Regions from separate parts of the Catenuloplanes sp. NPDC051500 genome, predicted to be linked through region 2. Evidence: riboswitches for the same ligand, from Rfam matches in the RefSeq annotation. Region 2 holds a riboswitch; the other holds the start of a gene.
The links. A riboswitch is a leader RNA that binds a small molecule or an ion and turns the genes downstream of it on or off. The one in region 2 is predicted to bind thiamine pyrophosphate.

Region 1 (7,516 bases), on a different contig from region 2:
CCGGCCGCGGCGCCGAGCAGGCCCGCGCTGCGCAGGAAGCCGCGGCGGCTCACATCGGCGGGGGAGAGCTCGCTGTCCGGGATGGACAGGTCGAGCGCATCAGGCGTCGAGGCGCCGTCGTGGTCATGACCGTGATCGTGATCGTGCGGGTGGCCGTGGCCCATGGGTCCCTCACTTCTGTTCGCGATGATCCAGCGGTCACGCTCGTCTTCCACGGCGAACATAAGGTGACGTGTCGTGGGCACCTACGCGAACATGCGGACGGATCTTCAGAAGATCGGGCGGAAAGCGCCGGTCAGGGCACTGATGGCCAGCGCACCGGCACTCAGTGCGGCCGCGGCGAGCAGCAGCGCGGCGTCCCGGCGGCCGAACGTCTGACGGCGCGCGACAGTCCGCGGCGTCCGTGAGTCGAAGCCGCGCGCGTCCATCGCTGTCGCCAGCCGTACCCCGCGCCTGATCGCGCCCACGAGCAGCGCGAACGCGGTCGACGCGAAGATCCGGACGGCCGCCGCCGGGTTGCGGCCCGCGTCCACGCCACGTGCCCGGCGGGCCGCGGCAAGCGTCCGCCACTCGTCCGTGAGCAGCGGCACCAGCCGGAACGCGGCCAGCGCGCCGATCGCGAACCGCGGCGAGAACCGGGCGTTCTGGATCAGCGCGTCCGCCAGGTCGGTCGGGTCCGTGGTGGCCAGCACGATCAGGCCGGGCAGCGCGACCGCGACCACGCGTAGCGACAGGCCGAGCGCGGTCAGCAGCACGCCCGTGGTGAGCGTGACCGGGCCGGCCGCAAGCAGCACCGTGCCGGACCTGTCCGCCGCGAACAGCAGCACCGTCACCAGCAGCCCGGCGATGCTGAGCAGCAGCGGCGCGGCCCGGCGCAGCAGCAGCAGCGGGTGCACGCCGAAGAGCGGCAGCACCGCCAGCTCCACAGCGATCGCCACGGCCGGCGCGACCGGGTCCAGCGTCACGATCAGCGGCAGCGAGAAGAGCAGCGCGGCCCCGAGCTTCGCGGCGGGATTCCGCCGGGCCAGCGCGCCACGCCAGCCGTTGGCCGTCGGCACCGCGGTCATCGGCCGGCCTCCGTCGCCGTAGCCTCGCCCGTGGGCGTGCTGTTCTCGCCCGTGGGCGTCGTGCTTCCGGCGGTGGGCGTGCTGTTCGGGGTGGTGGGCGTCGTGCTTCCGGCGGTGGGCGTGCTGCTCGGGGCGGCCAAGGTGGTGATCTCGTCGGCAAGCGAGGCCACGAAGTCGGGGTCGTGGGTGACCGCGACGATCGCGGCCCCGTCCTGATCGCGAAGCGCGGCCAGCAGGTCGACCAGCTCGATCCAGGTGCGCCGGTCCTGGCCGAACGTGGGCTCGTCAAGCACAAGCACGCCCGGACTCGCGGCCAGCGCGGTCGCAACGCTCAGCCGCCGGGCCTCGCCACCGGAGAGCGTGAACGGATTCGCGCCGGCCAGCCGGGTCAGCCGCAACCGTTCCAGCAGGTCATCAACCACAAGATCAACCTCTGCGGGGGTACGCCTGAGGCGGCGCGGGCCGAGCGCCAGCTCCTCCCGGACCGTACCCATGACGAACTGGTGCTCCGGGTTCTGGAAGACCGACCCGATGCGGCCGGCGAGCGCGGCGGCCCGCCACCGGTGCGGCGGCCGGGACGCGTCCTTCCCGGCCAGCGCGGCCGAGGCGCGGACCGCGCCGGCGTCCGGGGTCAGCAGGCCGCCGAGCAGCCGGGCCAGCGTGGACTTCCCGGCGCCGTTCGGCCCGAGCACGGCGTGGACCTGCGCGGCGCGTACCCCAAGGCGGGTCGCGGCAAGTCGGTTGGTGAGCGCGACGCGCTCCGCGGAGAGCAGCACGTCGCCGGCCGCGCGGGCGGACCGCCGGGGCGCGACCTGACAGCCGGGGACCCAGATGCCCGCGTCGGCAAGCATGGCGCCGTGCTCCGCGAAGATCCGGTCCGGCGGGCCTTCCGCGAGCACGCCGCCACCGGGTGTGAGCACGACAACGCGGCCGACAAGCGGCAGCACCTCGGCGACCCGGTGCTCCACCATGATCAGCGCGGTGTCCGCGGGCAGCGCGCGGGCGAGCGAGTCACGGATCAGCGCGGCGCCGGCCGGATCCAGGTTCGCGGTCGGCTCGTCGAGCAGCAGCAGCCGGGGGCGCATCGCCAGCACGCCGGCCAACGCCAGCCGCTGCGCCTCGCCGCCGGAGAGCGCGGCGGTGGGCCGGTCGCGGCCGTAGGGGAAACCTGATCTCTCCAGCGCCTCGTCCACCCGGGGCCAGATCTGGTCCGCGGGCGTGCCGAGGTTCTCCAGGCCGAACGCCACGTCGTCGCCGCTGCGGCTCATCACCAGCTGCGACTGCGGGTCCTGGAAGAGGATGCCGCTCTCGTGCTCCGTCTTGATCTCGCCCTCGGACTCGCCGGAGTCGGCCGGAAGTAGCCCGGCCAAGGCGGCAAGCACAGTGGACTTGCCGGCGCCCGAGGCTCCGAGCAGCAGCACGCGCTCGCCGGCCTCGACGGTCAGGTCGAGGCCGCGTACGGCCCAGTCCCGCCGGCCGGCGAACCGCCACCCGAAACCCCGGACGTCGACGCGCATTTCTAGACCAGGGCCCGATCCCGGCCGGACGCGAAGCGGTCCAGCACGCCCGTGGACGCGAGCGCGCGGGTCAGCGCCCAGCCGCCGGCGCCCGCGATGACTGCGGCGCTGAGTGCGGTGATCACGATCATCGGGACCCGGAACGCCAGGAGGTCGTTCGCGGCGTACCAGGCGAACGTGTCCCACAGCCCGGCGGCGAGGCCCGCGAGCAGGCCGGCCAGCACCGCGACCGGAAGCCGGAAACTCCGGTAGGCGAACGCGAGGAAGACCAGCTCCGCGCCGAGACCCTGGACCAGGCCCTGCGGGATGACAGTGGTACCCCAGGCGTTGCCGAGAAGCGCGGAGATGATCGCGGCGAGCGTCTCCGCGTAGAGCGCGGCGCCCGGCTTGCGGATGATCAGGCCGGCCAGTACGCCCGGCAGCAGCCAGACGCCGTAGAGCACGGCCTGCGCCGGCGGGAAGAACGCGAAGGCGGCGCCGCTTGCGTTCCACAGCAGATTCCAGGCCCAGAAGACGACGCCGAAGGCGACGGCGATCACCGAGGCGACGACGATGTCGACGGTGCGCCACCGATTGGTTTGATTCATGACGGATTGCCCCCTGCACAGGATGGGGGAAGACGCGCGCCACGGGTCCGGTGGACGGACTCGTGGCGCGGCGATGAGGTTGTCAGACCGAACTCCCTGCGCTGGCATTACCCAGATCAGGTGGTTGAGGGTCTGCGGCTCGATGACCGCACTCTCAGCGCTGTGGCGCTCCCCTGTCGGATATGAAGTTGTATCGCGGACGCTACTACACGTCGTGATGACGGGACAGCGGGTGCGGCCGCTAGTGTGGTGCGCGTGACGCAGCAGATCCTCCCGGGCGACGAGATCGACTGGGCAGCGCCGCCGCCGAAGGACCCCGGACCGCCGCGGCGGAAGCCGTTCGGCGACCGGATCGGCTCGGTCGAGGTGCTCGCCGTCCTGCTCGTGCTCCTGGTGATCTTCCGAAATCCGATCGCCGGCCTGATCTCCGATCCGGCGCTGCAGACCTGGACCACTGTCTTCGTCTCCGTGATGGTCCAGGCCGTACCGTTCCTGGTCTTCGGCGTGCTGCTCTCCGCGGTCATCGCGGTCTTCGTGCCGCGCTCGTTCTGGGCGAAGGCGCTGCCCCGGCACCCGGCGCTCGCGGTCCCGGTCGCCAGCGTGGCCGGGGTGATCCTGCCCGGCTGCGAGTGCGGGTCCGTCCCGATCGCCGGGTCACTGATCCGCCGTGGCGTCACGCCGGCCGCCGCGCTCGCGTTCCTGCTTGCCGCGCCCGCGATCAACCCGATCGTGCTGGCCGCCACCGCTGTCGCGTTCCCGAACAACCCGGAGATGGTGGTGGCCCGCGCGGTCGCCAGCCTGATCGTCGCGATGCTGATGGGCTGGCTCTGGCTGCGGCTCGGCAAGACCGAGTGGATCAAGCTGCCGCACCGCCCCGACCTGGAGGGCGTGTCGAAGGCGCGCGCGTTCTGGGCCGCCGTCCGGCACGACATCACGCACGCCGGCGGCTTCCTGGTGGTCGGCGCGATGGCGGCCGCCACGATCAACGTGGTGGTGCCGGAGGCGTGGCTGCAGAGCCTTGCCGCGCAGCCGGTGCTCGCCGTGCTCGCGCTTGCCGTGCTCGCGGTGCTGCTCTCCATCTGCTCCGAGGCGGACGCGTTCGTGGCCGCGTCGCTCTCCCAGTTCTCGCTCACCGCGCGCCTGGCGTTCCTTGTGGTCGGCCCGATGGTCGACCTGAAGCTGATCTCGATGCAGGCAGGCATGTTCGGGCGGCGGTTCACCACCCGGTTCGCGCCCGCGACGTTCGTGGCGGCGGTCATCGTCGCATCGGGAGTCGGGCTGGTGCTGCTGTGAACCGTCAGGCCCAAGCGGTGATCATGCTGCTGTTCGGCGGCGCGATCCTCAAGGCGTCGATCGGCGACCTCTATCTCCGCTACGTCAAGGAAGGGCTGCGGCCGTTCCTGATCGTGGCCGCCCTGCTGCTGATCGCGGCCGCGGTGATGACGCTCTGGTACGACCTGCGCTCCCCCCGGGACACCGGCCACGACCACGGCGATCACGACCACGGCGATCATGCCCATCACGAGCCGCGGGTGGGCTGGCTGCTCGTGCTGCCGGTGCTCGGGCTGCTGCTTGTCACGCCGCCCGCGCTCGGTTCCTATGCGGCAGGTCAGTCCGGCACCGCGCTGGCCGGTGTGCAGTCCGACTCGGACTACCCGGCGCTGCCCGAGGGCGACCCGGTCACGGTCACCATGCTCGACTACGCGTCCCGGGCCGTCTTCGACGAGGGGAAGTCGCTGACCGGCAGGCGTCTGCGGGTGACCGGCTTCGTCACCCAGGGGCCGGACGGGAAGCCGATGCTGGCCCGCATGATCCTCAGCTGCTGCGCGGCGGACGGGCGGCCGATCAAGGTCGGGCTGAGCGGGAACGTGCCTGCGAACGTACCCTCGGACACCTGGATCGAGGTCACCGGCGGGTACACCGCGCAGACCACGAAGGATCCGGTCAACCAGGCCACCGTGCCGTACCTCGAGGTGGAGACATGGACGGAGATTCCGGCACCGAAGCAGCAGTACGAGTAGCGGCACGCGGGCTGACGTTCGATGTCTACCCCGGCGGGCCCGCCGAGGGAGAGCCGATCCTGCTGCTGCACGGCTTCCCGCAGCACAGTGCGGAGTGGGACCTGGTCGTGCCGCACCTGCACGCTGCGGGCATGCGCAGCTACGCGCTCGACCAGCGTGGATATTCACCCGGCGCGCGGCCGTCAGGTGCGGCCGCGTACACGATGACCGAGCTGGTCGCGGACGCGGTCGCGGTGCTCGACGCGCTCGGCCTGGACAGCGCGCACGTGGCCGGGCACGACTGGGGTGCGGCCGTCGCCTGGGCGCTTGCGGGGGAGCACCCCGGCCGGGTGCGGTCGCTCACCGCGGTCTCCGTGCCGCACCCGCGTGCCTTCGGCTGGGCGCTGCGCAACGACCGTGACCAGCGCCGGCGTTCCGCGTACTTCCTGCTCTTCCGTACCCGGTTCGTGGCCGAGGCGGTGCTGCGCGCGGGCGGTCTGCGGCGGATGCTGATCCGGAGACGGGCCGGCCTCTACGTGTCCCGCATGCGTGAGCCGGGCGCGCTGACCGCGGCGCTCAACTGGTACCGGGCGCCCGCCTCGCTCCGGACCGGCGACATCCAGGTGCCGACCACGCTGGTCTGGAGCGATGCCGACCCCGCGCTCGGCCGGGCCGGGGTGGAACGCACCAGCAGGTACGTCACGGCCGACTACCGGTTCACCGAGCTGACCGGCGTGGACCACTGGATCCCGGAGCGGGCGCCCGGGGAATTGGCCCGCGAGATCCTCCGGCGGGCCGATATCGTTCCCGGGTGAACGACAGCCTGCTGCCGCCGACCCGATCGTCGCTCGCGGCCGAGCTGGCCGCGCTCGGCGTCCGTACCGGCGGCGTCCTGTTGGTGCACGGCTCGCTTCGCGCACTCGGCTGGGTGTGCGGCGGCGCGGAGGCGGTGGTGCTTGCGCTTCGCGACGTGCTCGGCCCGGGCGGCACGCTCGTGGTGCCCACCCACACGCCGATCAACTCGGACCCGGCGCACTGGGTCAATCCGCCGGTGCCGGTCGAGTGGTGGCCTGTCATCCGCGCCGAGACGCCCGCGTTCGACCCGGCGCGTACGCCCAGCCGGTACATGGGCGCGATTGCGGAGCAGGTCCGCACGTGGCCAGGCGCGCGGCGCAGCGCTCACCCGCAGGTGTCGTTCGCGGCGCTCGGGCCACGGGCCGCCGAGATCACCGACGGGCACGGGCTCGGTGACGGGCTCGGTGAGGCGTCCCCGCTCGGCCGGCTCTACCGACTCGGTGCGGACGTGCTGATGCTCGGCACCGGCTGGGACACGTGCACCTCGCTCCACCTGGCCGAATACCGCTGGGCGGGCGCGCCCCGGCAGACCGAGGGCAGTGCGGTCCGCGGCCCGGACGGCGAGCAGACCTGGGCGACCTGGGAGGACGTGGCGTTTGACTCGTCCGACTTCGAACTGATCGGTGCCGATCTGCCCGATTTCGTGCCGGTGCATACCGGACCGGTCGGCGGCGGGACCGGCACGCTCGTCGCACAGCCCGCCGCGGTCGACTTCGCGGCACGCTGGCTGCCGCTCCACCGGGTTTGATCTTCGTCGGGCGCGGGCATCCAAACAGCTCTTGAACGAACGATGAAGGGCAGGCGATGGCACCGCACACCAAGGAGTCCGAGAAGCAGCGCTGGGACCGCAATTTCCAGGACCTGCTCCAGGAACTGCGGGTGGCGCAGACCGGCGTCCAGATCCTGTTCGCGTTCCTGCTGACACTGCCGTTCGCGGCCGGGTTCGGGCAGACCTCCCAGCTGCAGAAGGACGTCTACCTGGTCGCGCTGGTCTCCGCCGCGTTCGCCACCGCGATGATCATATCCCCGGTCGCATTCCATCGTGCACTGTTCCGCCAGGGCCGCAAGCCGGAGCTGGTCAAGTACGCGCACAAGATGGCCACCGGCGGGCTCGCATTCATGCTCGTCTCGATGGTCAGCTCGGTCTTCGTGATCACCGACTTCCTGCTCAACCTCACCTGGGCGATCATCCTGACCGTCGTGACCGGACTGTGGTTCACCACGTTCTGGGCGTTCCTGCCATGGGCGCGCCGCACCTGGGCGGATGACGACGACGAGGATGAGGACGGCGTGCCGGACAACGCCGAGTACGCGGAGCCGACGCGCCCGGACGCACGCCAGGAGTAGAGGCTAGTAACTTCAGGCGGAGGGTGCGGCGCACGACCGTACCGTGTCAGGGGTTGACCGTGACGACCACAGAGCGCAACACGCCCGCCGATGAAGGCGACGGCGTCACCGAGCGCCAGGCCCGCCGCGTGGCGGAAGCGGCC
Region 2 (7,516 bases):
GAGGCGAGCGCGTGGAAGCGCCGCGGGATCCGCCCGGCACGCGCGGCCAGGTAACCGGCCTCCACCGCCAGACGCATCGCCGTCGCCATCCGTTCCGGGTCCTCCGCCCTGGTCACGGCGCTGGCCAGCAGCACCGCGTCGCAGCCGAGCTCCATCGCCAGCGCCGCGTCCGAGGCCGTTCCCAGCCCGGCGTCGAGGATCACCGGCACGTCGACGGCCTGGCGCAGCAACCGGAGGTGGTGCGGGTTGCCGATGCCCAGGCCGGAGCCGATCGGCGAGCCGGCCGGCATCACCGCGGCACACCCGGCGTCCGCGAGCCGGCGGGCCAGAATCGGGTCGTCGTTCGTGTACGGCAGCACCGTGAAACCATCCGCGACCAGGCGTTCCGCGGCCGGCACCAGCTCCACGCCGTCGGGCAGCAGCGTGCGCTCGTCGCCGATCACCTCAAGCTTGATCCACGGCGTGCCGAAGGCCTCGCGGGCCAGGTGCGCAAGCTTCACCGCCTCGGTCGCGGTCCGGCAGCCGGCCGTGTTCGGCAGCAGCCGCACGCCGGTGCGCGCCACCACGTCCAGCAGCCCGTCCGACGATTTTTGGGTATTTATCCGGCGTAGGGCGACAGTGACCATCTCCGTGCCGGACGCCTTGATCGCCCGTTCCAGCGCGTCCAGGTGCGACGCGCCACCTGTCCCCAGGATCAGCCGCGACCCGAACCGCACGCCGCCCACCTCGAAGTCGTCCACGTCAGCCGCCCTGCGCCGCGGTCAGCACCTCGACGCGGTCCCCCTCGGATAGCGGCGTCTCCGCCCACCGCCCGCGCGGCACCACCTCGCCGTTCAACGCGACCGCCACGCCCCGATGCACGCCGGTCAGCTCTGCCACCGCATCCGCGACAGTCACCCGCCCGTCCAGCTCCCGGTCGTCGCCGTTCACAGTCACCCGCATGCCACCCTCCGCTCCGTGAATCTGGCCGCCTCGAAAGCCGTCGAAATCGCTGTGCCGTCGATCAGCAGCGCGGTGATCAGGTGCGCGGTGACCGGGGTCAGCAGGATCCCGTGCCGGTAGTGGCCGGTCGCCACCACGACCTCGCGCGCACCCGCCCGCCACCCGCCGAGGATCGGCCGGTTGTCCGGCGTGCCCGGACGCGCACCCGACTGCGCCTCCACGAGCGCGTACTCGGAGATCTCCGGGATCAGCTCGGCGGCCAGGCGCAGCAGTTCCAGCACCCCGCCCGCGGTCACGGCACCGTCCGCCCGCTCGTGCGAGGTCGCGCCGAGCACCACCTCGCCGTCCCGCCTCGGCACCAGGTAGATCTCGCGGCCGTCCGCGTACCCCCGGATCACGTGGCGGAAGCCCGGCTCGCCACCCGGCGCGCGCAGCCGCAGCACCTCTCCCCGCACCGGCCGCACCGGAAGCCCGGTCAGCCGTGCCGCGCCGCATCCCGCCGCGACCACCACCCGGTCCGCGTAGACCTCGCACACGTCCGCGACCCGCCTGCGCACGAACCGCACGCCCGCCCGCGCCGCCGCGACCCGGAGCGCAGCAGTCATCCGCCGCGGATCGACCTGGTGATCGCCGGCCGCAAGCGCACCGCCCCGCACCCTCGGACTCAGCACCGGTTCCAGCCCGCGCAACGCCGACGGCGTCAGACGATCAACATCCAGACCCAGATCGCGCTGGTACGACGTGAGCCGCACCGCCGCCGCCAGGTCATCCGCGGTGAGCGCCACCACAAGCGTGCCCTCTGCTCGGTACCCGACCTCGGCCCCGGCGGCCTGCTCCAGCTCGGCCGCGAAGCCGGGCCAGCGCGCGGCGGAGTCGACGAGCAGCGCGGTCAGCTCCGTCTCCCCGAAATACGCCTCGCCGACCGGCGCGAGCATCCCCGCGGCGACCTCCCAGGCCCCGTCCGCCTGGCCGATCGCCGGGCGGGAAGCCGGTGCCCCGTCGTGCACGGCCCGGCCGGCCGGAGTCGATCCGTGTGCGCCGGGCTGCGCTGTCGCGGTGTCCGCCGGTGCGCCGGTGGCGGCCGCCTCCGCGTGTCCGCTGATCGCGGTCGCACCTCTGCCGGGCGCCGGTTGCCCCAGAACCTCAGGCGTGGCGTCGTCATAGACGGCGACGTCGAGGCCGCGCTGGGCACAGCGCCACGCGATCGACAAGCCGATCGGGCCGCCGCCGACTATGCCGAGGTCCACCCGTCCGGCCCGTCGTGCGCTGCTCATCGTGCGCCTCCCCGGAGGATTCCCGACTCGGTTGCGGCGCCGCCGTCCAATGCGGATTCCGCCGGGCTGGAGCCGCATCGTGCCAGCTCATCGAGCAGCTCTGTCACCGCCAGCCCCGGATCGGCCGCGCCGCTCACCGCGCCCACCACAGCCACGCCGTAGGCGCCCGCGGCGAGCAGCACGCCCACCCGCGACCGGGAGACGCCCGCGATCGCGATCACCGGCGCCGGCACCGCGGCCGTGACCGATGCGAGCCCGGCGGCACCGAGCGGCTCCGGCAGCCCGGCCTTCGTCGTGGTGGCGTAGCAGGGGCCGACGCCCAGATAGGACGCGCCGTCCGCGATCGCGGCCAGCCCGGTGTCGGCGGCACGCGCGGTGGCGCCGAGGATCGCGTGCGGGCCGAGCACCCGCCGGGCCGCCGCGACCGGCAGGTCCAGCGCGCCCACATGGCCGCCGGCCGCGCCCACCGCGAGCGCCACGTGCAACCGGTCGTTGATCAGGCAGGTCGCACCGGCGGCCGCGCACAGATCGCGGATCGTGACCGCAAGCTGGTAGGCGTCGAGATCGGTCGCGTCGTCCTCGACACGCACCTGCACGACGAGCGGCCCGGTGACGGACCGGACCGGATCCCCGGCGGCCGCGTACGCCGCGAGCGCGGCACGCACGACGCCGATCGGATCCCGGCCGGGACGCGTGTCGGTGATCAGATGGAGTCGTCCTAGGGTCGAGTCCACATCGTCCACATCCTCCCTGCGCCGGCATGACCCGGATCAGGTTCGACGGTCGGGGGCTGCAGCCCCCCTCTCAGCCCGGTGCACCGGACTCCCGTGGGGTTGTTGTGTTCCGCCGCCGACCATACGCCGACGATTACGGAGACGTAAAGTGCCGTGACACAGCGCTCAAAATGTTGCGTACGGCGGCCGGGCTGGGCCAAGATCACGCGCTCGGACGCGCCCCCGCGCGTGCCCACACCCGCACAGACGCGAGGCGCGCGAGAAAGTGTTTTACCAATTCCTTTACACACGCCGAGAGAAACGGTGACTCCGGCCGATCAAGAATTGCCGGAGCCCGTATTCCACAAGGAACACCGACCGGTTTTCACCAGGGGAAACGTTCAGCCCACGTCCCAGACCGGTTCCGGTGTTTCGACAACCTCACCGTCGCCCTGGAACAGCACGAAACGGTCGAACGAACGCGTGAACCAGCGGTCGTGGGTAACGGCCAGAACCGTACCGTCGAAGGCTTTGAGTCCTTCTTCCAGTGCCTCCGCCGAAGCTAGGTCGAGGTTGTCGGTCGGCTCGTCGAGGAGCAGCAGCGTCGCGCCGGACAACTCCAGCAGCAGGACAAGGAAGCGGGCCTGCTGACCGCCGGAGAGCGTGCCGAAGCGCTGATCGCCCTGCTCGGCCAGCTCGTAATGATTGAGGACCCGCATCGCGCCGTGCCGGTCCATGCCGGAGCGATGTTCGTCGCCGCGCCAGAGGATCTCGACGAGGGTACGTTCGCGCAGCTCGGGACGGTCGTGCGTCTGCGAGAAGTGCCCGGGGCGCACGCGGGCGCCGAGCCGGGCCACGCCGCCGTGCAGGACCGGTTCCAGGACCGCGCCGGAGATCGGCTCACTGCCCGGCTCCGGGTCGGTGCCGCCGCGCGCGAGCAGCCGCAGGAAGTGGGACTTGCCGGTGCCGTTCGCGCCGAGCACCGCGACCCGATCGCCGTACCAGATCTCCAGGTCGAACGGGAACGTGAGCCCGTCCATCTCCAGCTGCTCGCAGACGACGGCCCGCTTGCCGGTACGCCCGCCGCCGAGCCGCATCGCGATGTCCTGGTCCTTCGGCGGCAGCGGCGGGGCTCCAGCCTCTTCAAACTTGCGCAACCGGGTCTGCGCCGCCTGGTAGCGCGACGCCAGCCCGTCGTTGAACGCGGCCTTGTTCCGCAGCGTCAGCACGAGTTCGCGCAGCTTGGCGTGCTCCTCGTCCCAGCGCCGGCGCGCCTCCTCCATCCGCTCGTGCCGGGCGCCGCGCGCGGCATGCCAGCTGGCGAACCCGCCCGGATGCGTCCACGCGCCGCCGCCCTCGACCGCCACCACCCGGTCCGCGGTCTGGGCCAGCAGCTCCCGATCGTGCGAGACGTAGAGGACCGATTTGCCGGACTCGCGCAGCCGCGCCTCCAGCCAGCGCTTTCCGGGCACGTCGAGGAAGTTGTCCGGCTCGTCGAGAAGCAGCACCTCGTCCGTGCCACGGAGCAGCAGCTCAAGCGCGAACCGTTTCTGCTGCCCGCCGGAGAGCGTGGCGACCGGGCGGTCCCGGACGGAGTCCCACGGGAGTTTGAGCGCGGCGACGCTTGCGGTGTCGAACGTGACTTCCGCGTCGTATCCGCCGGCCTCTCCCCAGGCGGCGAGCGCCGTCGCGTACCCCATCTGGGTCTTCTCGATGTTGGTGTTCTGGCCGCTCTCCGCGCGGTGCATCGCTGCCTCCGCCGCCGCCAGCCGCGCACCGGCCTCGCGCAGCGCGGGCGGGGAGAGCGACAGCGCAAGGCCCCCGAGCGTCGTCTCGTCCGCGATCATGCCGATGAACTGCCGCATCACGCCGAGCCCGCCGACCCGCGCGATCGCGCCCTCCTGCGCGGGCAGGTCTCCGGCGATCATGCGCAGCAGCGTCGTCTTGCCGGCTCCGTTCGGCCCCACGAGCGCGATCTTGGCGCCTTCGCCGACGCGGAACGAGACGTCCGCGAACAGCACCCGCCCATCGGCAAGCGTGTGTCCGACCCCGGCCACGTCCACATATCCCACGGGCGGATGATCTCCGATTCGGTACGGCGTCGACCAGCGGATTTTTCGGTGCCTCGACTTTTTCGTGCCTCGACGTCGGTCAGGCGCGACTGACGCGCAGCACCCGGAAGCCCTTCTGGCTCGCGTGCCGCTCGACCTCCCAGCCGAGGTCCACCAGCCACTGGTGCAGCGAGTCGCCGCCCAGGTGCCGCGCGATGACCAGCCACGCCACCCCGTCCGGCGCCAGCCGGGGCAGCCAGCGGGCGAGCATGTCGTGCATCTCCGCCTTGCCGACGCGGATCGGCGGGTTGCTCCAGATCTGATCGAAGACCACATCAGCTGGTACGTCGTCAGGGGCGCCCACCCGGACCCGGCTCGTGGCGCCGAGGCGTGCCGCGTTCTCCGCCGTGAGCTCGCGGGCACGCGCGTTGACATCCACCGCGTAGACGGTCGCGGACGGCACCTCGGTTGCCAGCACGGCCGTGATCGGGCCGAAGCCGCACCCGAGATCGAGGAACACGCCAGATGCGCCCGGTTCGGGGAGAATTGCCTTTTTAAGCAGAACGGCCGTTCCGGGGTCCAGCCGGGCCGCCGAGAATACGCCACGCGCCGCGACGAGCGCATAGTCCCGCTCGTGGACGGTGAACGACACCTCGTGCCGCGCCGCGGGGGCGGCGGGCTCAGCGCTGAAGTAATGCTCGGCGGTCACGCCCCGCATTCTTCCCTCCCGCTCACGAGCGACGGAATCCACCCTCCACCGCCCGGATAGAGTAATTTGTCCAATATGTCGACTCGCGCGCTATGTGGATAGAGGCGCACAGACCGGAATGTCCATTACCCTGTGCGACATGGCGTACGGGCAGCACGGCGAGGCGGAGGACGGTCGCCCACCCGCGGAACACGAGCCCCGCTCACGCCGTGCCGCCGGCGACTGGTCCGCCCTCAACATCCCCGGGCCCGACGTCACGCTCTGGGACACCGACCGCGGAGTTTCCCCACGCCGCGCCAACCCCGCGACCTCGGACTATGTGCCGTCCTACGACGATCCTGCAGCCGCCGGGCCGGGTTCGGGCTCTGGGCTGGCTTCCGGCTCCGGGTTGGCTTCCGGCTCCGGGCTGGCTTCCGGCTCCGGGCTGGGCGGGCGGCGGCGTGCGCCAGAGGCGACCGGAGGCCGCCGCCGGGCGAAACCGGGGGAACCTATCGCCGCCGGACGACCGGGTGACGGCATGATCGCTCTGGGATCGGGCGTAGAGGGCCTGGCGGACGGGATCGCCGCCGATTCGGCGGCGCTGACGGAGCGGGCCACGGGCCGCCGCACCGCTCCCGTCCTTCCCTCTTCTGTCACCTCCGCTCCTGCCATCTCCGCTGGCAGCGACGCTGCATCCGGGCAGATCACGGGCCGGCGAGGCATCGGCCCCATGTCGTCGGGGCCAGGAGTCGGAGAGCATGCTCGGCGAAGCCCGGGCGGCCTGGAAGCAGTCCTCCCGAGCGCCGGCGAGGCCGCCGGTGGACGGGGCGTTCCCGAGACCCGGACCGGCCGGCGCGCCGCACCCGAGTCGGCGGGCAGGGCCTCCACCGGTTCCGGATCGGCCGGGCAGAGGACAGGCCAGGGCGATGCCGCATCCGTCGCAGCAGCCGGCGCGTCCAGCGACCATCAGACGACCCGTGACGATGCCGCGGCCCTAATCCGCCAGGCCGCCGGAAGCGAGCCGACCGGCCGGCGCGCGGCACCCGACAACCCCGGGCCGGCAGAACAGCGGGCACGCGTGAGCGGGGCGGCGCAGCCGGGGCGGCGCAGCGCGGACGAGCCGCCTGATGCCGGTCGGCGAGCCGCGCCGGAAGATGCACCCGCCGGACGCCGGGCCGCGCCTGAGAGTGCGACCGCCGGACGCCGGGCCGCGCCTGAGGATGCGGCTGCCGCACGCCGGGCCACGCCGGACAGCGCGTGGTCCTCTCCTCCGGGCGGGCGGCGTGCCGCCCCCGACACCGATGGCGAAGCAGCGGCAAGAGGCCGGCGAGCGGCACCGCAGGAGCCTCCGACCGCCGATCCACGACCGGCGGTCGGTGGTGGAAGGCAGGGGGCGCCGGGAGCCGCCGGAAGTGCTCCGGGTCAGGGTGGGCGACGAGCGGCACCGGACGAGTCCCGCACCGCCAGGCGCGCGGCGCCCGACGGGGGTGAAGCCGTATCCGGTTCGTGGCAGGTGCCGCCGAGCGGTTCCGGTGGGAATCGGGTGGCTGGTGGCCGGCGAGCCGCACAGGACGAGCCGGCGGTCCGGCGGGCCGCACCAGTCGTGCCCGCAGGCCGACGAGTCACACCGGACGAACCGGCAGGCCGACGAGCCACACCAGACGAGCCCGCAGGCCGACGAGCTGCACCGGAAGACGCCTCAGCACGACGCACCCCGTTGGAGGGGTCGAACGGCCGACGCGCCGCGCAGGACGAGCCCACAGGACGACGCACCACGCCGGACGCGCCCACAGGCCGGCGAGCCGCACCGGAGGAGCCGGCAGAACGACGCACCGCGTCAGATGAGCC

Region 1: another riboswitch for thiamine pyrophosphate. It lies ahead of ACIA8K_RS32320 (ECF transporter S component); the one in region 2 lies ahead of ACIA8K_RS09185 (thiamine phosphate synthase).

The regions. Positions count from the first base shown of each region.
Region 1 is NZ_JBITDX010000021.1:51,405-58,920, reverse strand. It holds gene ACIA8K_RS32335 (PHP domain-containing protein) at 1-164, opposite strand, end outside; gene ACIA8K_RS32330 (energy-coupling factor transporter transmembrane component T family protein) at 270-1,067, opposite strand; gene ACIA8K_RS32325 (ABC transporter ATP-binding protein) at 1,064-2,584, opposite strand; gene ACIA8K_RS32320 (ECF transporter S component) at 2,587-3,171, opposite strand; TPP riboswitch at 3,247-3,356, opposite strand; gene ACIA8K_RS32315 (permease) at 3,427-4,464, shown strand; gene ACIA8K_RS32310 (TIGR03943 family putative permease subunit) at 4,461-5,192, shown strand; gene ACIA8K_RS32305 (alpha/beta fold hydrolase) at 5,153-5,986, shown strand; gene ACIA8K_RS32300 (aminoglycoside N(3)-acetyltransferase) at 5,983-6,774, shown strand; gene ACIA8K_RS32295 (DUF6328 family protein) at 6,831-7,373, shown strand; gene ACIA8K_RS32290 (acyl-CoA dehydrogenase family protein) at 7,433-7,516, shown strand, end outside.
Region 2 is NZ_JBITDX010000003.1:564,755-572,270, reverse strand. It holds gene ACIA8K_RS09200 (thiazole synthase) at 1-740, opposite strand, end outside; gene thiS (sulfur carrier protein ThiS) at 742-942, opposite strand; gene thiO (glycine oxidase ThiO) at 933-2,216, opposite strand; gene ACIA8K_RS09185 (thiamine phosphate synthase) at 2,213-2,950, opposite strand; TPP riboswitch at 2,947-3,055, opposite strand; gene ACIA8K_RS09180 (ABC-F family ATP-binding cassette domain-containing protein) at 3,331-5,001, opposite strand; gene ACIA8K_RS09175 (class I SAM-dependent methyltransferase) at 5,081-5,689, opposite strand.